2 regions of the Actinoplanes sp. URMC 104 genome follow, and region 2 is predicted to be linked to the other one. Evidence: riboswitches for the same ligand, from Rfam matches in the RefSeq annotation. Region 2 holds a riboswitch; the other holds the start of a gene.
What was found. Region 2 has a riboswitch for ZMP and ZTP ahead of ACSNN8_RS05420 (bifunctional 5,10-methylenetetrahydrofolate dehydrogenase/5,10-methenyltetrahydrofolate cyclohydrolase). Riboswitches for the same ligand answer to the same signal wherever they lie in the genome.

Region 1 (11,851 bases), on a different contig from region 2:
ACGCTCCGCGGGAGGTGCTGGCCGAGCTCGAGAGCCGCTGGCTCGATGCGCTGGCCGACGGAACCGCGCTGCACCACGGCGACCTGCGCCGCGACAACGTCCTCCGGCGGCGGGACGGGCGGCTGCTCATCGTGGACTGGACGCACCTGTGGACCGCGCCGCGCTGGACGGACGCGGTGCGGCTCGGGCCGGACGTGGCGGCCTGCGGGCACGACCCGGAGCGGCTGCTGCGCGCCTGTTGGCCGGACGCGCCCGCCGATGGCGTGAACGTGGCGCTCGCCGGGCTGGCGGGACGGGGCTGGCGGGACGGTCACCTGCCGGGCCCGCCGGCCCTGCGCCGCATGCAACGGGAGCAGGGCCTGCACGCCCTGCGATGGCTCGCCTCTCGGCTGGTCAGCGGAGGTTGACCGGGCCCGCGTCGATCGGGACGCGGAACAGCGAGTACGGGTACTGCCTGCGGTCGTCGTCGTGCTGGTACTTCGCCTGGCGGTGCAGCTGGTTCGCGGTCACGTAGAGGTAGCCGTCGGCCACCGACATCGTGTCGGGCCACAGCAGGCGCGAGTCGTGCACCAGCGTCTCGAAGGTGCCGTCGGGCAGGCGGCGCAGCACGGACTGGTGTTCCCAGTCGGTCAGGTACAGCCGGCCCCGGTCGTCGGTCTCGAGGCCGTCGGAGCCGCCGCCCTTGTCGCCCTCGTCGGTGACCGTGGCGGCCACGTCGGCGTCGCTCATGCCGCGGTCGAACAGCGCGTCCGCGGAGACGCTGTACCAGCGGCGGGAGATCAGCGGGCAGTAGTAGATGCGCGAGCCGTCCGCGGCGATCGCGATGCCGTCCGCGCCCATCGTCACCGGCTGCGGCGGGCCGTCCTTGGGGCGTTCCATGAACGGCTTGCCCTCGACCACGGGCAGCATGTCGGGCGGCTGCACCGCCTTGGTCGACGGGTGGTCCTCCAGGCGGCGCCACGCCTCGCCGGTGTGCAGGTCGACCACGATCAGCGCGTTCGGTCCCTGGTCGGCCGAGTCGGTGATGAACGCGGCGTTGCGGCGCAGGTCGAACCGTACGTCGTTGAGGTAGGTCGTCGGCAGCGCCACGTCGGGTTCGAAGACGATCGTGCGGACGACCTGGTCGGTCTCGAGGTCGACACAGACCAGCTTGGGGCCGCCCTGCTGGGTGGGCTGGAACATCGGGCTGCCGGTGTCCAGGATCCACAGGCGGTCGGCCGGGTCCACGACGATGCTCTGCACCGAGACGAGGGCCTCGGGGTCGGCGTCGCTCGCGGGCGAGTTCCAGTCCAGGTCCGGGTAGGGCACGACCTCGCCGTCGCGGATCTCGGCGACGGTGAACGGGACGTCGTCGCCCCACTTGGGGAAGTTGACGAAGACCCGGCCGGTTCTCGACACCCCGACGCCGGTGGGCATGGGGCCCGAGTCGAAGGTGTGCACGGTCTCGAGGGCGCCGACGGGAAGGTCGCGTGGTTGGTCGCTCACACAGGTGGCATACCCGTCCCGGGGCCGATCACTCGTGCACCAGCCGGCCCACCAGCCAGCCCACCCGCCCTGGGGGCCACCACCCTACCGCGCGCGGCTGTTGATCAACCGACGTTGTCCACAGGCGCCGGCGCGCGGACGACGAACCGCCCGGCACCCGCTGACGGGCACCGGGCGTACGCCGGCGTCCGTGTCAGCCCAGGTCGACGCTCGGGTAGAGCGGGAACCCGGCGAGCAGCTCGTGCGCCTGCTTGTGGACGCTGTCGGCGACGGCGGCGTCGAGGTGGAACTTGGCCTTCGAGCCCTCGGCGGGCTTGGTGGCGGCCAGGACCGTGTGGATGAGCTCGGCGATCTGGTCCATCTCGGCGACCCCGAGGCCGCGCGAGGTCAGCGCGGGAGTGCCGACCCGGATGCCGGAGGTGTACCAGGCGCCGTTCGGGTCCTGCGGGATCGCGTTGCGGTTGGTGACCACGCCGCTGTCGAGCAGGGCCTGCTCGGCCTGGCGGCCGGTGAGGCCGAACGGGTGCACGTCGATCAGCACCAGGTGGTTGTCGGTGCCGCCGGAGACGACCTGCACACCGCGCCGGAGCAGCCCCTCGGCGAGCGCCTGGCTGTTGTCGACGATCTGCTGCGCGTACGTCCGGAACGACGGCTGCCGGGCCTCGGCGAACGCGATCGCCTTGGCGGCCATCACGTGGGCGAGCGGGCCGCCGAGCACCATCGGGCAGCCGCGGTCGACCTGGTCGGCCAGCTCGGGCTGGGCGAACACGGCGCCGCCGCGCGGGCCGCGCAGCGACTTGTGCGTGGTCGTGGTGACGATGTGCGCGTGCGGGAACGGGCTGTAGTCGCCGGTGAAGACCTTGCCCGCGACCAGACCGGCGAAGTGCGCCATGTCGACCATGAACGTGGCGCCCACCTCGTCGGCGATCTCGCGCAGCGTCGCGAAGTTCACCTTCCGGGGGTACGCCGAGTAGCCGCCCACGATGATCAGCGGCTTGAACTCGCGGGCCGTCTCGCGCAGGGCCGCGTAGTCGATCTGACCGGTGGCCGGGTCGACGCCGTAGCTGCGCTGGTCGAACATCTTGCCGCTGATGTTGGGCCGGAAGCCGTGGGTGAGGTGGCCGCCCGCGTCGAGGCTCATACCCAGCATGCGCTGGTTGCCGAACGCCTGGCGCAGCTCGGCCCACTCGGCGTCGGTGAGGTCGTTGATCTGGCGCTTCTCGAACTTCCGCAGATGCGGCACCTCGACCCGGTCGGCGAGGATCGCCCAGTACGCCACCAGGTTGGCGTCGATGCCGGAGTGCGGCTGCACGTACGCGTAGGGCGCGTCGAACAGGGCCTTCGCGTGCTCGACGGCGATCGCCTCGACGGTGTCCACGTTCTGGCAGCCGGCGTAGAAGCGGCGGCCGATCGTGCCCTCGGCGTACTTGTCGGACAGCCAGTTGCCCATCGCGAGCAGCACGGCCGGGGACGCGTAGTTCTCGCTGGCGATCAGCTTGAGCGACTCGCGCTGGTCGGTGAGTTCCTTGGCGATGGCGTCGGCGATGCGCGGCTCGACGGTCCGGACCACCTCGAGGGCGGAGCGGAAAGCGGCGGATTCAGGGTTCAACTCGGGCATGGGACCTCCCTATCACGGATGCAGAGGCCCAGGCGCACGGCAAGTTCGTCCCAACGACGGAGCCGCTCCCCGATGGTTGCCCCACCTTGACGCGCCAGTCACGGCCCGCGGACGAGCATACCGGTACGAAAGTTGGTTGCGTATGCCCCGAGAGGAGTCATACGGTCACCGCACCTGGAGGAGGGTGACTTGCGGCTCATCGACATCCTGGAACGCAAGAAGGCTCTGACCGACCCGCCGTACTGGCAGGTCGATCCGCGGACGCGGCGGCCGTGGCGGCGAGCGCGAGGACCGATGGGCTGGCCGCGCCGCTCACCCGCCGGGGCGGTCTCGCGGTCGCGACTCTGGTACAGATCCAGGACGTCCGGCTGACTCACTAATCTGATGCCGTGAACGGCGTACAGATCCTGCTCATCATCGGTGTGGGCATCGCGGTGTCGGCGCTCGCGCGCAAGCGCGGCGTCGAGCCCGGCATGATCATCGTGGTGCTGGCCGCGGCCGCGTCGTTCATCCCCGGGGTGCCGCGGCTCGAGCTGGAGAGCGAGCTGATCCTCGCGATCGTCATCCCGCCGCTGCTGTACTCGGCCACCCGCGGCGCGTCGGTCTCGGGCTTCGGGGCGAACCTGCGCGCGATCTGGTCGCTCGGCGTGATCCTCGTGGTGCTGACCGCGGGCGCGCTCGGGCTGATCTCGTCGTGGCTGCTGCCGACGCTCGGCCTCTCGGTCGCGTTCGTGCTGGGCGCGGTGCTCGCGCCGCCCGACACGATCACCACGGTCTCGCACGGCGAGGAGATCGGGCTGCCGAAGCGGGCGACCTCGATCCTCACCGGCGAGAGCCTGGTCAACGACGCCACCGCGCTCACCCTGTTCAGCATCGCGGTCGCGGCCGTCAACGGGGAGCACACCACGTGGCAGGGCGGCATCGGGGAGTTCTTCCGGACCGCCCTGATCGGCATCGGGATCGGCGCCGCGTACGCCGTGGCCGCGCTCTGGATCCGCAAGCGGCTGGGCAACCCGACGCTGGAGACCGCGCTGGTGCTGCTGGTGCCGTTCACCGCCTTCCTGACCGCCGAGGAGGTGCACGCCTCCGGCATCCTCGCGGTGGTCGTGGCGGCCTTCTCGCTGAGCGCCAACCTGACCCTCGACCCGCGCCACCAGTACCCGGGCGCGTACCGGGCCCGCCTGCAGGAGGGGCAGGTCTGGCCGGTGGTCGACTTCCTGCTCGAGACGTTCGTGTTCGCGTACATCGGCCTGCAGCTGAAGTTCGTGCTCCAGGACCTCGCCCGGTCGGAGGAGCCGGGACTGACCCGCACGCTGGTGGCGGCCGGCGTGCTCCTGCTCGCCGCGATCGTGCTGCGCCTGGCCGGGGTGTACGCGCTGTTCGGCCGCTGGCTGCTCAAGGAGCGGGGCATCCAGCGCCGCGTGGAGCGGGACGACCGTTACCGTGCCCGCTACGAGCAGTGGCGGGAGCGCCGCAGCGCCCGTCGCCGCGCTGAACCGCTGCCCGCGCCGACGACCAAGGAGACCCTGCTGGTCGGCTGGACCGGCATGCGCGGCATCCTCACCCTGGCCGCCGCGGCCTCCATCCCCGAGCACACCGCGTCCGGCGAGGAGTTCCCCGGCCGCGACGCCATCCAGGCGATCGCGCTGATCGTCACGCTCGGCACGCTGCTGATCCAGGGCACCACGACCGCCCGGCTGGCCCGCCTGCTGAACTTCGACCTCACCGGCGAGCGGGCCGAAGCCGAGGCCATGCGCGAACGTGGCCGCCTGATCGCGTCCGGCGCGACGGCCGAGCCGACCGCGGACGTCGACGCGACCTTCGAGGCCCAGCGCCGGGCCCTGGCCACGGCCGTCCGCGACCGCGAGCTGACCGAGGACATCGCGCGCGAACTGATCGAGGAGGTCGACCTACGCCAGGCGGCCCGCCACACCACCTTCCCGGCAGGCCAGGCCTGAGCGTCAGTTCGGGGCGTACGTCCTTACGTGATCGAATCGGCCCGTCGCGTCCGCCTGTGCACGAGCCGGCGGTCCACACGCCCACCTGTGCACAAGCCGACGCGTCACCGCGCCGGCCCGCGGGCGAGCCAACAGGTCACCGCGTCCGTCCATGCACAAGCCGATGGGCCACCCACGCCCACCTGTGCACAAGCCGGTGGATCAACGCGCCCTCCCGCGGACGAGCCGACGGACCACCGCATCCGCCTGTGCACAAGCCAGCGGGTAACCGCGCCCGCCTCTGCAGGAGCCGACGGGCCACCACGCCCGCCTGCAGATGAGCCGATGGGCCACCACGGCGCTTGCAGACGAGCCGACGAGGCGCCGCGTGCGCCTGTGCACGAGCCGCAGTTCACGGCGCTTGCCTGTGCACAAGCCCCGCAGTTCACCGCGTTGCCTGTGGACGAATCGGCGAGTCGCCGTGCATTCCTGTGGATGAGTGGACGAGTCATCACGCACGGCTGTGGACGAGCCGACGAGTCATCGCGCATGCCTGTGGATAAGCCGGATCGGCGGCTTGACAGGCGCCTACAGTGGGCCCGCCCCCTGGTTGGGCGGGGTGGGCAGGTGAGAGGGTTGACCAGAGCCGGCGGGCTCAGGGGTGGGGTCAGAGGGCCACGGTGCGGAAACCGGTATTGCCGGTTGAGGAGTCGGGGGTGTTGGAGGAGCGGGCCGCGTTGCGGTAGCGGTTGCAGTACGAGTCATGGCACAGGTAGGAACCGCCGCGGATGGTGCGGGCTGCGCCCAGGGGTGGGCCCTGCGGGTTGTCCACAGGGGACGACGCGTAGTAGACGGGTGAGAACCAGTCGGCGCACCATTCCCACACGTTGCCGATCGGCTGGTAGAGGCCGTAGTCGTTGGGTGCGTACGAGCGGGCCGGCGCGGTGGTGAGCCAGCCGTCCTCGGCGGTGTTCTCGGTGGGGAACGTGCCCTGCCAGATGTTGCACGCCCACTCCGGCGGCAGGGCGTCGCCCCAGGGGTAGCGCTGCGAGGGGCGCCCGCCGCGGGCGGCGCATTCCCACTCGGCCTCGGTGGGCAGGCGGCGGCCGGCCCAGGTGCAGTACGCCTGGGCGTCGTTCCAGCTGACGTGCACGACAGGGTGGTCGTCGTCGGCGGTGGAGGAAGGGCCGGCGGGGTGGGCCCAGTCGGCGCCGGAGACGCCCAGCCACCACGGGGTGCCGGCCATGCTGCCGACGATGTCGGCCTCGTCGGTGGGGGCGACGGCCAGGTGGAAGACCGCCGACCAGCCGAACGACTCGGCCTCGGTGCGGTAGCCGGTGTCGTCGACGAAGGCGCGGAAGTCGGCGACGGTCACGGTGGTCGCGTCGATGGCGAAAGCGGCGACGCGTACCGGATGCACGGGCTGCTCGCCGTCGGGGCGGACGCCGTCGCCGAACGCGTCGCCCATCGCGAACGTCTGCGCGGGCACGGCAGCCTGCGGTACGCCGTGGCGCCCGCGCCCCGCCCGATGAACGGGCGACGGCACAGGAAGAGCCGACGGCGACGAAAGGGGAAGGGGAGCCGGAACGGCGGGCGGCGTGGAGGGGCGGCCGGACGAGGGGCTGCAGCACTCGCTCACAACATCACCGGCCGCGGCTGGCTGGGATGGGGCTTGTCGCCCAGCCGCGCCTGCTCCTGCCACATCGCGGCCTTCAGCTCCTCCCGCACGTCGGCGTACGCGGGATCGTCGTACACGTTGCGCAGTTCGGCCGGATCCTCGAGCAGGTCGTACAGCTCCCACTCGGGCGGATAGGTGTCCGGCCCGCAGCCGGGGATCCCCAGGCCGTCGTTGTAGAAGTAGATCAGCTTGTGCCGCGTCGTGCGGTAGCCGTAGTGCGCCGGCGCCTTGTGGAAAACGTCGTCGTGCTCCCAGTACCGGTAGTAGACGCCCTCGGAGGCGACGTAGTCCCGTCCCCGCAGCAAGGGCCAGAAGCTGCGGCCCTGCATGCGCGGGTGGGCCGGCACCCCGGCGGCCTCCAGCAGTGTCTGCGCCCAGTCCACGTTCGTGACCATCTCGCCGATCACGCCGGGAGAGACCTTCCGGGGGTACGACAGGACCAGCGGCATCCGCAGCGACTGCTCGTACATGAAGCGCTTGTCGAACCACCCGTGGTCGCCGAGGAAGAAGCCCTGGTCGGAGGCGTACATCAGCACAGTGTCGTCGAACTCGCCGCGCTCGCGGAGGAAGTCGGTCACCCGGCCCACGTTGTCGTCGACCGACGCGACGCAGCGCAGGTAGTCCTCCATGAACCGCTGGTACTTCCAGAGCGCCTCCTGCTCGTACGGGAGCCCGGCCGGCGGCGGCGTCTTGAGGTCCTCGAGCGTCAGGTGCTCGGCGATCCGCATGGCCGCGCGCCGCGCCGACGACGTGCGCGTGGCGTAGTCGTCGCCGAAGGTGGGCGGCAGCGGGATCGGCTCGATGAACCGGTTTTCCGACGAGGGTGGCGGGACCCAGGGCCGGTGCGGCGCCTTGTGGTAGATCAGCACGCAGTACGGCTGGGACACCGGGAGCGACGAGATCCAGTCCAGCGCCAGGTCGGTGATGATGTCGGTGGCGTAGCCGGGGACCGTGCGCAGCCCGGACTCCGAGAGGAACTGCGGGTCGACGTACTCGCCCTGCTCGATCAGCACGTCCCAGTAGTCGAAGTGCTGCGGGTCGTGCCCGGGTCCGTCGCCCATGTGCCACTTGCCGACCATCGCGGTCCGGTAGCCCGACGAGCGCAGCGCGCTGACGAAGCTGGGCTGGGCCGCGTCGATCGGTGTGACCAGCGTGGTGACGCCGTTGACGTGGCTGTAGGTGCCGGTCAGGATGCTGGCCCGCGACGGCGAGCAGAGCGAGTTCGTGGCGAAGCAGTTGTCGAAGCGCCGGCCGAGCCGGGCGATCTCGTCGATGCGCGGCGTCGTGTTGACCTGCGAGCCGTACGCGGAGATCGCGTGCGCGGCGTGGTCGTCGGTCAGGATCATGACGATGTTCGGCCGGCGCCCGCTCATCGGTACGAGGCCTCGTCGAGCCCGCTGAGCGTCGGGTCGTGGTCGACCGCGCCGACGTCGTACATCGAGGTCATCCAGTGGTAGAACCGGTCGTCGCGCTCGACCAGCAGCGCGTACAGACGGCGCAGCATGCGGCCGCGCACCTCGGCCATCTCGGGGTGGTGGTAGATGTTCAGCAGCTCGTCCGGGTCGCGCTCCAGGTCGTAGAGCTCGTTGGTGGAGTCCGGGTTGACGACCAGCTTGTAGCGGTCCTCCCGGAGCATCCGCTGCGGGTACGGGAAGTGGTGCCCGTGGAACTCGGCCACGATGTCCGGCTGCCACTCGGGGTGCTCGCCGCGCACCAGCGGCACGAGGCTGCGGGAATCGACCGCCTCCGACCGGTCCAGCCCGGCCAGGTCGAGGATCGTCGCCGTGCAGTCCAGCAGCGAGACGAACTCGTCGCGGGCCTGCGGCGGCGCGCCGGGGATGCGGACGATCCCGGGCGTGCGGTAGATGTCCTCGTACATGGCCGGGCCCTTGTCGTGCAGCCGGTGCGACCCGGTGAACTCCCCGTGGTCACAGGTGAAGAACACCGTGGTCGCGTCGGTCAGCCCCAGCCGGTCGAGCTCGTCGAGGATCCGCCCGACCTGCTCGTCGATCAGCGTGACGTATCCCCGGTAGACCGCGATCAGCTTGCGCGTGACCTCGATCGGCATCGTGTCGAACGTCCAGTGCGCGCTGTAGTTGCGCTGGACGGGCGGCTTGCCCTCGAACGTCTCGGCGATCGACTTGGGCAGCTCGACGGTCTCCGGGTCGATGAGGTCGAAGTACGCGTCGGGGACGATGTAGGGCAGGTGCGGGCCGAAGAAGTGCGTCGCCAGGTAGAACGGCTTGCCGTCCTGCTGATACGACCGGAGCATCTCGATGGTCCGGGTCGCCATGTAGTACTCGAACGTCGCCTCCACCGGCTGCTGCAGCCGGGCGGCGAGCAGGTTGCCGGGGCCGCCGTTGGGCAGGGTCCCGCGGATGTGGTCGGTGATCTCGTACGGCGGAAGGTCGTTCTCCTTGAGGTACGCCCGATAGTCCCCATGATCGACCGGGTTGTGCCAGCCGGGCAGGTGCGGCCCGTCGAATCCGTAGTCCGCGGGCGCCTTGAGCGTGCCCGCGTGCCACTTGCCGATCAGCCCGACGTTGTAGCCGCGCTCGCGCAGCGCCACCGGAAAGGTGAACGTGCCTTCGGCGAGATCCTCCTGGTATCCGACGTTGCGCTCGTGGTTGGCGAGCACCTTGTGCCGGAACGGCGCCTGCCCGGTGAGCAGGCTGGCCCGCGCGGGCGTGCAGATCGCGGTCGGCGTGTACCACCGGTCGAATCGGGTGCCGGTCGCCGCGAGGCGGTTCAGGTGGGGCGTGCGGACCTGGGTGTTCCCGTACGCCCCGAGCGTGTCGACCCGGTGCTGGTCGGTCATGAGGAAGAGGAAGTTCACTTCGCGGCTGCTCCCGCTCCGGTGAAGACGTCACCGAGGTAGTAGGTCTTCGGGTCGGGGTTGCTCTGCAGCTTGCCGGCGCCCACGAAGTAGTCGCCCATGCCGCTGAGCCACTTGGTGACCGTGCCGTCGGCGGTGTAGCCGTCGAGCGTCTTGGAGTCGAGCATCTTGCTGTTGCCGGAGTCGGCCTTCACCGCGTCCACGGGCTGCTTGAGCAGCGCGGCGGTGAGCTCGACGGTCTTGTCGCTGTTCGCGGCGCGGTAGTCCATGGCCTCGCGCAGCACCTGCACGACCTTGGTGGTCTTGTCCTTGTCGCCGGCCACCTCGTTGCCCGCCACGAACGCGGTCGGGAACGACACCGTGCTCGAGAAGTCCTCGTTCTTGGCCAGCTCGACCAGGCCGGGCTTCTTCTGCTTGATGTTGTTGAGCAGCGGATACCAGATGCCGGCCGCGTCGATCTGGCCCGAGGCGAACGCCGAGACGATCGTCGCCGGGTCCATCGGCACGCGCTGGATGTCGGACGCGGACAGCCCGGCCTTCTGCAGCGCGAGGGTGAGGATCATGTCGCCCGAGGTGCCCTCGGGCACGCCGACCTTCTTGCCCTTGAGCTGGGCGAGGTCGGTGATGCCGGGCTGGGCGATCACCCGGTCGGCGTTGCCCAGCGAGTTGAGCGACACGATCTTGGCCTTGCCGGAGGCGGGCAGCCACACCGCGCCCGGGCCGATGTAGCCGAAGTCGAGGTCGCCGGCGTTGATCGCGGTGATCTGCAGCGGGCCGTTGGTGAAGACCTTGGTGCTGACCTCGAGGCCGTGCTTGGCCCACAGCTTCTGGTCGTCGGCGACCGCGAGCAGGCTCGCGCCGTTGTAGTCGGCGATGTAGCCGAAGTTGACCTTCGTCGTCCCGCCGGCGGCGGACGAGGAGTTGTCATCAGATGATCCGCAAGCGGCCACGCTCAGCAGCGAGGCCGCCGCGAGGGCGGCGAGAAGACGCTTCATGCAACAGGCTCCTGGTGATAGACGGCGCTCCACACTCGGTTGCGCAGCGCCGTGAAGGCGGGACTGAGCCGCAGTTCTTCGGTGCGGGGGTAGGGCAGGTCGACGTCGACGATCTCGACGATCCGGCCGGGCCGGGCCGCCATGACGACGACCCGGTTCGCGAGGAAGACCGCCTCGTCGACGTCGTGGGTGATGAAGACGACGGTGCGTTTCTCCTGGCTCCACGTCTGCAGCAGTTGTTCCTGCAGGCGTACGCGGGTGAGGGCGTCCACGGCTCCGAACGGCTCGTCCATGAGCAGGATCGAGGGGCCGACGGCGTACGCGCGGGCGATGGCGCAGCGCTGCTTCATGCCGCCGGACAGGGTGCGGGGCAGCGCGTCGGCGAAGTCGTGCAGGCCGACCAGGTCGATGAAGTGCTGGGCGCGCTCGCGTCGCTCGGCCCTCGGCACCCCGGCCGTACGGAGTCCGAACTCCACGTTCTTGCGGACGGTCAGCCACGGAAACAGCGCGTACTGCTGGAAGATCACGCCGCGGTCGGGTCCGGGTCCGGTGATCACCTTCCCGTCGACCAGGGCCCGGCCGCTCGTCGGCGTCTCCAGCCCGGCCAGGATGTTCATGACCGTGGTCTTGCCGCACCCGGACGGGCCGACGACGGTGACGAACTCGTTGTCGCGCACGTCGAGGTCCACGCCGCCGAGCGCGACGAACTCGCCGCCCTTGACCGGGAAGACCTTCCGGACGTTCTGGACGGTGATCATCGGCGCTCCTGCCAGTCGGTCAGACGGCGCTCGGCGAGCAACAGCAGCCGGTCCATCAGCAGGCCAAGCACGCCGATGCTGATCAGCCCCACGAAGATCGTCGGAAGGTCGTAGTAGAGCTGGGCACTCTGCATGCGATAGCCGAGGCCCTGCTGCGCCGCGATCAGTTCGGCGGCGACCAGCGTGGCCCACGACGAGCCGAGCCCGACCCGCATGCCGACGAGGATGAACGGGGTGGACGCCGGCACCACCACCCGGGCGAAGATCGTGCCGTCCTTGGCGCCGAGCACCCGGGCCGCGTTGATCAGCGTCTTGTCGACGCCCACCACGCCCTGGAAGGTCGCGATCACGCAGGCCAGGAACGACGCCAGAAAGATGACGAAGATCTTCGGGGTCTCGCCGATGCCCATCAGCACGACCGCGAGCGGGATGATCGCCAGCGGCGGGATCGTGCGGAAGAACTGCACCCACGGCTCGAGCAGGCCGCGCGCGACGCCGTACCAGCCCATCAAGAAACCGACCGGCACGGCGAGCACGACACCCA
Region 2 (11,851 bases):
CACGTTCTCGTCCGGCTGCGCGGCGCTGACCGGCGTCGAGGCCATCTCCAACGGCGTGCCCGCCTTCAAGCCGCCGAAGAGCAAGAACGCGGCCACCACGCTGATGCTGCTGGGCGGCATCGCGATCGTCATGCTGGTCGGCATCGTGCTGCTCGCCCGGGCCACCCACCTGCAGTACGTCGAGGACCCCTCGCTGCAGATCGTGTCGGGCCCGGCCAACTACGTGCAGAAGACGGTCACCGCCCAGCTCGCCGAGACCGTGTTCGGGCCGGGGTCGATCCTGCTCTACGTGGTCGGCGCCGTCACCGCGCTGATCCTGTTCCTGGCCGCGAACACCGCGTTCAACGGCTTCCCGGTGCTCGGCTCGATCCTCGCGCAGGACCGCTACCTGCCCCGGCAGCTGCACACCCGCGGCGACCGGCTCGCGTTCAGCAACGGCATCATCTTCCTCGCGATCGCGGCGATGGTGCTGGTGGTGGCGTTCCAGGCGGAGACCACGCGGCTGATCCAGCTCTACATCGTGGGCGTGTTCGTGTCGTTCACGCTGTCGCAGGGCGGCATGATCCGGCACTGGAACCGGCTGCTGCGCACCCAGCGCGACCCCGAGAAGCGGCACCGGATGATCCGGTCGCGCGCGATCAACGCGTTCGGCATGGGCCTGACCGGCGCGGTCCTGGTGATCGTGCTGATCACGAAGTTCCTGCTCGGCGCGTGGATCGCGATCGCGGCCATGGTCGTCATCTACGGGCTGATGCTGGCCATCCGCAAGCACTACACCCGGGTCTCGCAGGAGCTGCAGCCCACCGACGAGCGACCCGTGCTGCCCTCGCGCAACCACGCGGTCGTGCTGGTCAGCAAGGTGCACATGCCGACCCTGCGCGCGGTCGCGTACGCCCAGGCCACCCGGCCGGACACGCTCACCGCGGTCACGGTCAACGTGGACGACAAGGACACCCGGGTGATCCAGCAGGAGTGGGAGCGCCGGCAGATCCCGGTGCCGCTGACCGTGGTGGACTCGCCCTACCGTGAGATCACCGGCCCGATCATCGACTTCGTCAAGGGCGTGCGCCGGGGGTCGCCGCGCGACGTGGTGACGGTCTTCGTGCCCGAGTACGTGGTGGGCCGCTGGTGGGAGAACCTGCTGCACAACCAGAGCGCGCTGCGCATCAAGGGCCGGCTGCTGTTCGAGCCGGGGGTGATGGTGACCAGCGTGCCGTGGCAGCTGCGCTCCAGCCAGGACCGCGACCTCGAACGCTTCGACCAGAGCCTGACCCATGTGCCCGCGCGCGGTCCCCGGCAGCGCGCCGTCGAGCCGGTGCCGACCGCGCCCGACCCGGAGTCGCGCTCGTGACCGACGAACTGGTGCAGGGCGACCGGGTCGAGCTGACGGTCGGCGCCCCGGCGCACGGCGGGCACTGCGTCGCGCGGCTGGGCGGCGGGCACGGCCGCGTGGTGTTCGTGCGCAACGCGCTGCCCGGCGAGCGGGTGACCGCCGAGATCACCGAGCTGCACAAGGGGTTTCTGCGCGCCGAGGCGGTCGAGGTCCACGAGGCCTCGCCCGACCGGGTGGAGCCGCCGTGCCCGTGGGCCCGGCCCGGCCTCTGCGGCGGCTGCGACCTGCAGCACGCCACCGGGGAGGCGCAGCGGCGGTGGAAGGCCGCGGTCGTCGAGGAGCAGCTGCGGCGGCTCGCGAAGCTGTCGTGGGACGTGGAGGTCGAGGAGCTGCCCGGCGGGCTGCTCGGCTGGCGCAGCCGGGTCCGCTACGCGGTGGACGCCGCCGACCGGCCCGGGCTGCTGCGGCACCGCTCGCACGAGGTCGTGCCGATCGACCGGTGCCGGATCGCGCACCCGGCGATCCAGCAGCTCGACCTGCTGGCGCGCGAGTGGCCCGACGCGGACGCCCTGGAGGCGGTGGCGACCACCGGCGGCGACGTGGCCGTGCTGGCCCGCCCGTCGGGCACCGGCGGCCCGCTCCCGCCCGACGACCCGGCCGAGGGCACCACGCTGGGCGCCGGCGGACGGGTCCGGCTGTCCGGGCCCGACGAGGTGACCGAGGTGGCGGCCGGGCGGCATTGGCGGGTGCCGCCGGAGGGCTTCTGGCAGGTGCATCCGGCCGCGGCCGGCACGCTGGCGTCCACCGTGGTCGAGATGCTGCGGCCGGACGAGGGCGAGTCCGTGTGGGACCTCTACGGCGGCGCCGGGCTGTTCGCCGCGGCGCTCGCGGCGCGCACCGGAGGGCGTACGACGGTGGTCGAGGCGTCCCCGGCCGGTGCGGCCGCCGCCCGCGCCAACCTGGCCGATCTGCCGGCGGCCGAGGTGGTCGAGGCGCGGGTCGACGTGGCGCTGTCCCGCCGGCGGATCACCGGACCGGTCGACCTCGTGGTGCTCGACCCGCCGCGGGCCGGCGCCGGCGCCAAGGTGGTGCGCTCGGTCGTGGCGGCCGGGCCGCGCGCGGTGGCGTACGTGGCCTGCGACCCGGCGTCGCTGGCCCGCGACGTGGGCACGTTCCGGCAGCTCGGCTGGCGGATGAGCGCGCTGCGCGCCTTCGACTGCTTCCCGATGACCCAGCACGTGGAGTGCGTCGCACTGTTGGAACGCTGACAGACGGGCCCCGCGAGCATCAATAAACTCCGATCCGCTTCCGCCATGATCGGAGAAGATCCATGTCCGTCGGACGTCGTTCCCTGCTCGCCGCGGGCGCCACCGCGCTCACCGCGACCCTCGTTCCCGCCGCCGCCCAGGCCGCACCGGCTCGCCCGGAGCCCGAGCCGCCCGCCACCTACGACGCCGCGCTGCGTGAGCTGCTGCGCGGCAACCGCCGCTTCGTCACCGGCCGCACCCGGCACCCGCACCAGAACGTGGCCGCCGTCCACCGGCTGGCCGCCGCCCAGGACCCGTTCGCGATCGTGCTCGGCTGCGCCGACTCGCGGGTCGCCTCGGAGATCCTGTTCGACCAGGGGCTGGGCGACGTCTTCGACAACCGGGTCGCCGGCAACATCGTCGACGACCTGCTGCTGGGCAGCATCGAGTACGCCGTCGAGGAGTTCGAGCCGCCGCTGCTGCTGGTGCTCGGCCACGAGCGCTGCGGCGCGGTCTCGGCGACCGTCAATCTGATCCGCTCGGGCGGCCAGGCGCCGGGGCACATCGCCGCGATCGTCGACGCGCTGCGCCCGATCGTCGAGCCGGTGCTCTCGCAGCCCGGCGACGCGGTCGAGAACGGTGTGCGGGCCAACGTGCGGGCCCAGGTCGCGGCGCTCACCGCGAGCAGCCCGATCATCCGCGAGAAGGTGGAGGCCGGGAGGCTCGGGGTGGCCGGGGCGCGCTACGACCTGGACACCGGCAAGGTCACGCTGCTGTAGCGACCGCCCGCTCCGCGGCGGTGATCGCGTTGCGGAACAGCATCGCGACGGTCGTCGGGCCCACCCCGCCCACGCGCGGGGTGATCGCCCCGGCGACCTCGGCGCACTCCTCGGCCACGTCGGGCAGCAGCCGCTTGCCCGCGTAGCGGACGCCCGCGCCGATCACCGTCGCGCCGGGGCGGACGTGCTCGGGCTGGATGATGCCGGGCACGCCGGCGGCCGCCACCAGGATCTCGGCGCGCTTGGTGTAGCGCTGCCAGTCGGGCACGCCGGTGTGCACCACGGTCACCGCGGCGTTGGCGGTCGGCCGCTTCTGCGCGAGCAGCATGGCCAGCGGGCGGCCCAGGGTGGCGCCGCGGCCGAGGATGACCACCTCGCGCCCGGCGACCGGGATGTCGTAGTGGGCGAGCAGCGCCTCGATGCCGGCGGGGGTGCAGGGCAGCGGGCCGGGCATGCCGATGGCGAGCCGGCCCATGTTCAGCGGGTGCATGCCGTCGACGTCCTTGTCGGGGTCGAGCGTCATCAGCGCGGCGTCGTAGTCCAGGTGGGCGGGGATCGGGTACTGGATGAGCACGCCGTGCACGCCCGCGTCGGCGTTCAGCTCGGCGATCACCTCGTCCAGCTGCTCCTGGGTGGTCCCGCCGGGCAGGTGCCGGTGCGGCGAGTCGAAGCCGAGCTCCGCGGCCTGGCGCTGCTTGATGCGGATGTAGCCGGCGCTCGCGTCGTCGTCGCCGACGAGCACGGTGGCCAGGCTCGGCGTCACGCCCTGCGCCTTGAGCTTCGTCACGCGCTCGGAGACGTCGGCCAGCACGGCCTCGGCCACGGGCTTGCCGGGCAACAGTCGGGCTTCTGCAGGCATGCGACCCCCTCGTCGCACGGGGGCCCAGGCGGTCGACTCCCCGTGACAGGCTCCCCGATGGTCGATCCATCCCCGGTGCCGCCAGTTGCGTCGTACAAGCATGCCCGACCGGCGCAGGGCCGCGGCGAGGGGGTTGTTACTGTGCGGTAGATCACCAAGGACCGCAGGTCACGGCAATGCGTCGGTTCTGTGGAGGAGCTGAGGACGGCCCATCGGCCCAGGTGCGTCTCAGCTTCGCGCCGATAGACTTCACTCTCATGAGCGAATCCCTCCCCGCCCCGGACGGCATTCTGGCGACCGTCACCGCACCCGGTGATCTCAAGCGCCTCAGCACCGAGCAGCTGACCCTCCTGGCGGCGGAGATTCGTGACTTCCTGGTCGCCAAGGTCTCGCGCACCGGCGGCCACCTGGGGCCCAACCTCGGCGTCGTCGAGACCACCCTCGCGCTGCACCGGGTGTTCGACTCGCCACGCGACCGGATCCTGTTCGACACCGGCCACCAGGCGTACGTGCACAAGATCGTCACGGGCCGGCAGGACGGGTTCGACCTGCTCCGCCAGCGCGGCGGCCTCACCGGATATCCGAGCCGGGCCGAGAGCGAGCACGACTTCATCGAGAACTCGCACGCCTCCACCGCGCTGTCCTACGCCGACGGCATGGCCAAGGCCTTCGCGCTGCGCGGCGAGGACCGGCACGTGGTGGCGGTCGTCGGCGACGGCGCGCTCACCGGCGGCATGTGCTGGGAGGCGCTCAACAACATCGCCGCGACCGGCAACCGGCTGGTCATCGTCGTCAACGACAACGGCCGGTCCTACGCGCCGACCATCGGCGGCCTCGCCGACCACCTCTCCACGCTGCGGCTCAACCCCGGCTACGAGAAGGTGCTCGACCTGGTGAAGGACGCGCTGGGCTCGACCCCGGTGGTGGGCAAGCCGGTCTACGAGGTGCTGCACGCGGTCAAGCGCGGCATCAAGGACGCGGTCAGCCCGCAGCCGATGTTCGAGGACCTCGGCATCAAGTACCTGGGCCCGGTCGACGGCCACGACGTGCAGGCCATGGAGTCGGCGCTGCGCCGGGCCAAGGGCTTCAACGCGCCGGTGATCGTGCACGCGGTGACCCGCAAGGGCTACGGCTACCGGCCCGCCGAGCAGGACGAGGCCGACTGCCTGCACGGGCCGAGCAGCGCGTTCAGCATCGAGACCGGCAAGCTGCTCGCCGCCCCCAAGCTGAAGTGGACCAACGTCTTCGCCGACGAGCTGGTCAAGATCGCCGACGAGCGCCCCGACGTGGTGGGCATCACGGCTGCCATGGCCGAGCCGACCGGCATCGCCGCGCTCGCCAAGAAGTACCCCGAGCGGGCGTACGACGTGGGCATCGCCGAGCAGCACGCCGCGACCAGCGCGGCCGGGCTCGCCATGGGCGGGCTGCACCCGGTGGTAGCCGTCTACGCCACGTTCCTCAACCGCGCGTTCGACCAGGTGCTGCTCGACGTCGCGATGCACGAGCTGCCGGTCACGTTCGTGCTCGACCGGGCGGGCATCACCGGGCCCGACGGCCCCAGCCACTACGGCATCTGGGACATGAGCGTCTTCGGCGTCGTGCCGGGCCTGCGCATCGCGGCGCCGCGCGACGAGGCGTCGCTGCGCGAGGAGCTGCGCGAGGCGATCGCGGTCGACGACGGGCCCACGATCGTGCGCTTCCCGACCGGCGCGGTGCCCGCCGCCCTGCCCGCGGTGCGCCGCGTGGGGCAGGTCGACGTGCTGCGCGAGGACGACCGCCAGGACGTGCTGCTGGTGGCCGTCGGCGCGTTCGCCGGGCTGGGCCTCGAGGTTGCCGAGCGGCTGGCCGGGCAGGGCTTCGGCGTCACCGTGGCCGACCCGCGCTGGGTGCGGCCGGTGCCGATCGAGCTGACCGGGCTGGCCGCCTCGCACCGCATGGTGGTCACGCTGGAGGACGGCGTCCGGGCCGGCGGCGTGGGCGACGCGGTGGCCAGCGCGCTGCGCGACGCGGGCGTCGAGGTGCCGTTGCGCGACTTCGGCATCCCGGCCGGCTTCCACCCGCACGGCTCGCGCGCCGAGATCCTCGCGGCGCTCGGCCTCACCGCGCAGGACGTGGCCCGCGAGGTCACCGCGTGGATGTCGCAGCTCGCCGAGCAGCCGGAGCTCCAGGCCTGACGTGCCGGAAAAACGGCGATAGACCGCGAAACCGGACCGGCCGAGGGCGTCGCCGTTATCCGCTCGTTACTTTTGGAGCATGACGGTTCAGGGTGACACGGTGGTCATCGATCTGGGTCTGGAGCGCGGAGAGCCGGACTCGTACGACTCGCCGCGGCGCTCCACCTTCCCGCGCTGGTTCCCGGCGGCCGTCCTCACCGCGCTGGTGCTGCTCACCGCGGGCGCCTCGGTGGCGCCCGCCAAGCCGGTGCTCACCGAGGTGTTCAGCCTGCCGATCGGGTCGGCCGACGCGTACGCGGTGACCGAGGACGGCCGGCTGCTGGCCCAGACCTTCGGCGTGCTCAGCTCGTACGCCCTGAGCGACGGCCGCACCCAGTGGGACGCGGGCCACACGCCGCCGGCCTTCCGGCTGCGGCTCGGCTCGGGCCTGGTGCTGATGCGCCCGTGGACCGCCGGGTTCCGCGAACCGGACACCACCGCGATCTCGCTGGCCGACGGCGCGCCGCGGTGGACCCGGTCCGGCTCCGTGATGACGCTCGCCGGCTCGCCGACGCTGCTCGCCGTCTCGTTCCCGCGCGGCGCGGGCGGCAGCCGGCGCGTGCAGGGCCCGATCGACGCGGTCGACCCGGTGACCGGGCGGACGCGGTGGACCGTCACGGTGCCGTCGAGCGCCGCGCTGATGGGGCTGCCCGGCCCCGGCGACTCGGGCACGCGGATGCTGCTGGTGCACGACGACCGCACGATGGCCGTGCACGACCTGGTCACCGGCGAGCGGCTGGCCGTCGCCCCGGTGCCGGCCGCCGACTACGACGCGTCCAACCCCGTGGTCGTCGACGGCGTCATCCTGCTGCGCCACCCGGGCAACCCGGGCATGGAGTTCTCGGCGTACGACCCGTCGACGCTGCGCAACCTGTGGAGCCGGCCGGCCGACGGGTTCTCCGACGCGGTCGCCTGCGGGGTGCTCGCCTGCCTGACCGGTCCGGACGGCATGCGCGCGATCGACCCGGCCACCGGGGACGAGCGCTGGTCGCGGCCGCAGTGGCGCGACCTGCAACAGGTCGGCGCCCGGTATGTCGCCTTCGGGTCGGCGGAGAACCTCCGGCCGCTCGGGCTGATCGACCCGGACACCGGCGCCCTGGCGACCGACCTCACCGGCTGGCGGCCCGTCATCGGCTCCGGCGGCGACGGAAACCTGCTGGTCACGCGGACCGAGGAGAACGGAGGCCGTACCATGGTCGCCGTCGCCCGACCGGGCGAGAGGCAGCTGCGCGTGCTGGGGCCGCTGCCGGAGGGCACCGGCGACTGCCAGGCAGCGCCCGAGCGGCTGGTGTGCCGCTCCCTGTACGGCAAGCTCGTCGTCTGGGCGTACGGCGGAAAGGGGTAGGCCTTGGCGGTGATCGAGCTGGACCTGACCGCCCCGGCCGATCAGACGCCCAGCTCCCCGCCGCCCGCCTCCCGCTACCGCCTGCCCGGCCTGCTGCTGGCCGCCGTGCTGACGCTGGTCGCCGGGGGTGCCGCGCCGATCTCGTCGGTGCTCTGGCGCTACCTCGGCTCCGTGCCCTCCCCCGAGGGGGCCGAGTCGCCGTTCCAGCTCGCCGGCGGGCGCGCCTACACCGTCGCCGGCTCCGGCGCCGATCGGGTCGCGGTCGCCTGGAGCCTGACCGGGGCGCCGCGCAAGCTGTGGACCGCCCGGTTCCCGATCCGCGTCACCGACCCCGACGCGATGAGCTGGGGCGGGCTGCAGGCCGAGCCCGCCGGCGACGTGGTGCTGCTCACCGACGGCACCGACACCACGGTCGTCGACGCGCGCACCGGCGCGACCCGGTGGACCTCGCGGATCTACGTCACGCCGCTGCCCGGCAGGCGCGTCGGGGTGGTGCAGGACAACGAGTTCCGCGCGAACACGGTGTACGACCAGGCCTCCGGCGAGCCGGGGACGCTGTACTTCTCGGCGACCGGCGAGCCGCACACCGAGCCGCCGCTGCGCAGCGAGGTCCGCGGCGTCGACCTCGCCACCGGCCGCGTGCTGTGGACCGTGGCCGCCGCCGGCTCGGTGAACGTGGCGGTGCCGCCGGACGATCCGGGCATCCTGCTGCTCTCGTCCGACCGGCTGCAGCGCATCGACGGCGGGACCGGCCAGGTCGTGCGCACGACCCCGCTGCCCGAGCGCAACGGCACCGGGCCCACCGGCAGCGAGCTGATCGACGGGACGCTGACGGTGTACTACGGACGCGGCGGCGCCGTCAGCGACGAGGTGGTGTACGCGGTGGACAGCCTCGAACAGCTGTGGGACCGGCCCGTGCCCGAGATCACCCGCGACCCGGCGAACTGCGGCGGCGTGCACTGCTCGGGCAACACCCAGGCCCTCGACGTGCTCGACTCGCGCACCGGCGAGGTGCGGTGGCGCGCGCCCGCCGACGTCGACCTGTTCCGGCACGGCGAGTACGTCGGCGAGCTGGGCAGCGACTCGGGCCTGCCGGTGCGGCTGGTCGACCCGGCCACCGGGGCCACCCGCATCGACCTGTCCGGCTGGACCATCGAGACGGCGCCCAGCAGCCGGCCCCTCCTGCTGCGCCGCAGTGCCGGCGACGGCGCCAGCGCCTTCGCCGTGGTGCCGGCCGGGCGCGGCCGGATCCAGCCGCTCGGCACCGCCGGCGGCGCGCTGAGCGACTGCACCGCCGACGAGCGCCACGTGGTCTGCCGCGTGGGTGGCGAACTGCGCATCTGGGCCTATCGGGCCTGATCCCGCCGGGCGCACAATGGGCGGGGGTGCGCCCAGTGAGCTCAGTGATCGAACTCGGCGAGATGCCCCGCGAGGCAGCCGCGCCCGTCGAGGAGGACCGGCTGGTCCCGCGCCGGGCACTGCTGACGCTGCTCTCGCTCGCGCTGGTCGCGCTGCTGACCGCCGGGGCGCCGGTGCCCGCCGTGCGCGCGCCGACCGTCGTGCCGGCCCGGCTGGGCGACACCATGTTCCTCGGCGCCGACCGGATGCTGCTGGTCACCGGGTCCAAGACGCTGGTCGCCCAGGTGAGCCGCCGGGTCGTCAGCACGTACGCCCTGCCGGACGCGCGGCTGCTCAGCCGCACCACGGTCGCCGTCTCGGGCGGCATCAACCAGGTGCTGCTCGCCGGCGACACGGTGGTGGTGTCGTACCAGGTCGACGCGAGCGGCACGTGGGCCGCGGTGGCGGTCGCCGAGGGCACCGACCGGGCCCGGTGGCGCCGCACCGCCCAGCTGATCGCCGTCTCGCTGCCGGACGACCTGGTGCTGCTCGGCACCGACGACGCGGTGCTCGGCGTCGACCTGCGCACGGGTGACACCCGCTGGAGGCTGCCGCGCCCGGCGGAGGGCTACATCGCCGAGACCGGCTGGGAGGGCGAGTTCCCGCGCTGGCTGGTGCTGCTCACCGGCTCCGGGCGGCTGGAGGCGCACGATCCGCGCACCGGCGCCCTGCTGGCGGCGCGGACCCTCGTGCCGCGGGCGGGCCGGGCGCACGGGCTGATCTGGCCGGTCGACAACCTCGTCATGGCCGACATCGGCGGGCCCGGCTTCGCCGCGTACCGGCTGCCGGACCTCGCGCCGCTCTGGCGTACCGACGCGGATCTGTCGCAGAGCTGGATGCAGGCCGGCTGCGGGCGGCTCATCTGCACCTTCCGGCACCAGCGCGGGGTGACCGCCATCGACCCCGCGACCGGGCGTGAGCTGTGGCGTTCGGACCTCTGGGCGTACGCGGAAGGGGTCGGGAACTATCTGCTGGCCACGCGGGCCGAGCGCGGGCTGGACGAACCCGGGCTGTGGGTGCTCGATCCGGCGACCGGCAAGCCGCGGGGCGACTTCGGCCGCTGGGAGTACCTCGCGCCGGCCGGGGACGGGCGCTTCTACGCCAAGCTCGACGTGCGCGGCGAGTACCTGGTGCACTACGGGCTGCTCGACCCGGAGACCCTCTCGGTACGCGTCCTCGGGACCGCCGCCGACGTGTCCAACAGCTGCCAGGCCACCGCGGGGCTGCTGATCTGCCGGCTGATCGACGCCTCGGTGGCGCTCTGGCCGCTTCGGTAGCCTTCACTTACGGCCTCTTCACACCCGGTCGGCGAGGCTGTGCGCGGCGATTCTCGGAGGTCTGCGGTGCGTGTGCTGGTGGTGGAAGACGAGCGGAACCTCTGCGACGCGATCGCGCGGGGCCTGCGGCGCAAGGGGATGGCGGTCGACGTCGCGTACGACGGTCTCCAGGGCCACGAGATGGCGTACGTCACCCGCTACGACGTGGTCGTGCTGGACCGCGACCTGCCCGGCATGCACGGCGACGAGATCTGCGCGGCGCTGGTCGAGTCGGGCGCGCTCACCCGGGTGCTGATGCTGACCGCCAGCGGCACGGTCGCCGACCGCGTCGAGGGGCTGCAGAAGGGCGCCGACGACTACCTGGCCAAGCCGTTCGCCTTCGAGGAGCTGGTGGCCCGGGTGCAGGCGCTCGGGCGGCGCGCCACGCCCGCCGCCCCGCCGGTGCTCACCGTCGGCAACCTCTCGCTCGACCAGACCCGGCGGGTGGTGACCCGCGGCGGCGTCCCGATCGAGCTGACCAACAAGGAGTTCGGCGTGCTCGAGGAGCTGCTCAAGGCGCGCGGCGGGGTGGTGTCGAGCGAGGAGCTGCTGGAACGGGTCTGGGACGCCAACACCGACCCGTTCACCACGACCGTGCGGGTGACCGTGATGACGCTGCGCAAGAAGGTGGGCGACCCGCCGTTGATCGAGACCGTGGTCGGCGCGGGCTACCGGGTGCCGGAACCGGTCGTCCTCTCATGACGGTCTACCTCGGCCGCAACCGGCGCGGTCCCGGCTTCACGCTGCGGCCCACGCTGCGGCTGCGGCTCACCCTGCTCAACGGCATCCTGCTCGTCGGCGCGGGGGCGATCCTGGTGCTGCTGGCGTGGCTGCTGGTCGGCGACGTGATGCACCCGGCCGTGGGGTTGCAGGAAGGGTCGACGGTCACGCTCGCCGACGGCACCAGCGTCGACGCGGTGAAGTGGCAGGACACGCTGGTCGGCGAGGCGTCCCGCGAGGTGCTCGTCAAGGGCCTGATCGCGCTCGTGGCGATCGGCATCATCGCGATCGCGGGCGCCTACGCGGTGGCCGGGCGGGCGCTGCGCCCGCTGCACAACGTCACCCAGACCGCGCGGCGGCTCGGCGAGGAGACCCTCGACCAGCGCATCCGCTACTCCGGGGCGGACGACGAGGTCGCCGAGCTGGCGCGCACGTTCGACGCGATGCTCGACCGGCTGGCCGGCGCGTTCGAGTCGCAGAAGCGGTTCGTGGCGAACGCCTCCCACGAGCTGCGCACCCCGCTGGCGGTCATGCGCACCGAGATCGACGTGACGCTCAGCGACGACGAGGCCGACGTCGCCGAGTACCGGCGGATGGCCAAGGTGGTGCGCAACGCGTCCGAGCGGGCCAACGGGCTGGTG

Region 1: linked by a shared signal. The riboswitch ahead of ACSNN8_RS15785 (glycine hydroxymethyltransferase) and the one ahead of ACSNN8_RS05420 (bifunctional 5,10-methylenetetrahydrofolate dehydrogenase/5,10-methenyltetrahydrofolate cyclohydrolase) in region 2 are both predicted to bind ZMP and ZTP.

Annotation. Positions count from the first base shown of each region.
Region 1 covers NZ_JBPQTO010000004.1:421,813-433,663, reverse strand. The annotation lists gene ACSNN8_RS15795 (phosphotransferase) at 1-407, shown strand, start outside; gene ACSNN8_RS15790 (L-dopachrome tautomerase-related protein) at 394-1,485, opposite strand; gene ACSNN8_RS15785 (glycine hydroxymethyltransferase) at 1,679-3,103, opposite strand; ZMP/ZTP riboswitch at 3,123-3,215, opposite strand; gene ACSNN8_RS15780 (cation:proton antiporter) at 3,493-5,061, shown strand; gene ACSNN8_RS15775 (formylglycine-generating enzyme family protein) at 5,708-6,529, opposite strand; gene ACSNN8_RS15770 (sulfatase family protein) at 6,676-8,091, opposite strand; gene ACSNN8_RS15765 (sulfatase-like hydrolase/transferase) at 8,088-9,554, opposite strand; gene ACSNN8_RS15760 (aliphatic sulfonate ABC transporter substrate-binding protein) at 9,551-10,549, opposite strand; gene ACSNN8_RS15755 (ABC transporter ATP-binding protein) at 10,546-11,307, opposite strand; gene ACSNN8_RS15750 (ABC transporter permease) at 11,304-11,851, opposite strand, start outside.
Region 2 covers NZ_JBPQTO010000002.1:960,979-972,829, reverse strand. The annotation lists gene ACSNN8_RS05435 (APC family permease) at 1-1,351, shown strand, start outside; gene ACSNN8_RS05430 (class I SAM-dependent RNA methyltransferase) at 1,348-2,601, shown strand; gene ACSNN8_RS05425 (carbonic anhydrase) at 2,664-3,359, shown strand; gene ACSNN8_RS05420 (bifunctional 5,10-methylenetetrahydrofolate dehydrogenase/5,10-methenyltetrahydrofolate cyclohydrolase) at 3,346-4,218, opposite strand; ZMP/ZTP riboswitch at 4,234-4,313, opposite strand; gene dxs (1-deoxy-D-xylulose-5-phosphate synthase) at 4,476-6,392, shown strand; gene ACSNN8_RS05410 (outer membrane protein assembly factor BamB family protein) at 6,472-7,776, shown strand; gene ACSNN8_RS05405 (outer membrane protein assembly factor BamB family protein) at 7,786-9,135, shown strand; gene ACSNN8_RS05400 (hypothetical protein) at 9,171-10,451, shown strand; gene ACSNN8_RS05395 (response regulator transcription factor) at 10,518-11,192, shown strand; gene ACSNN8_RS05390 (sensor histidine kinase) at 11,189-11,851, shown strand, end outside.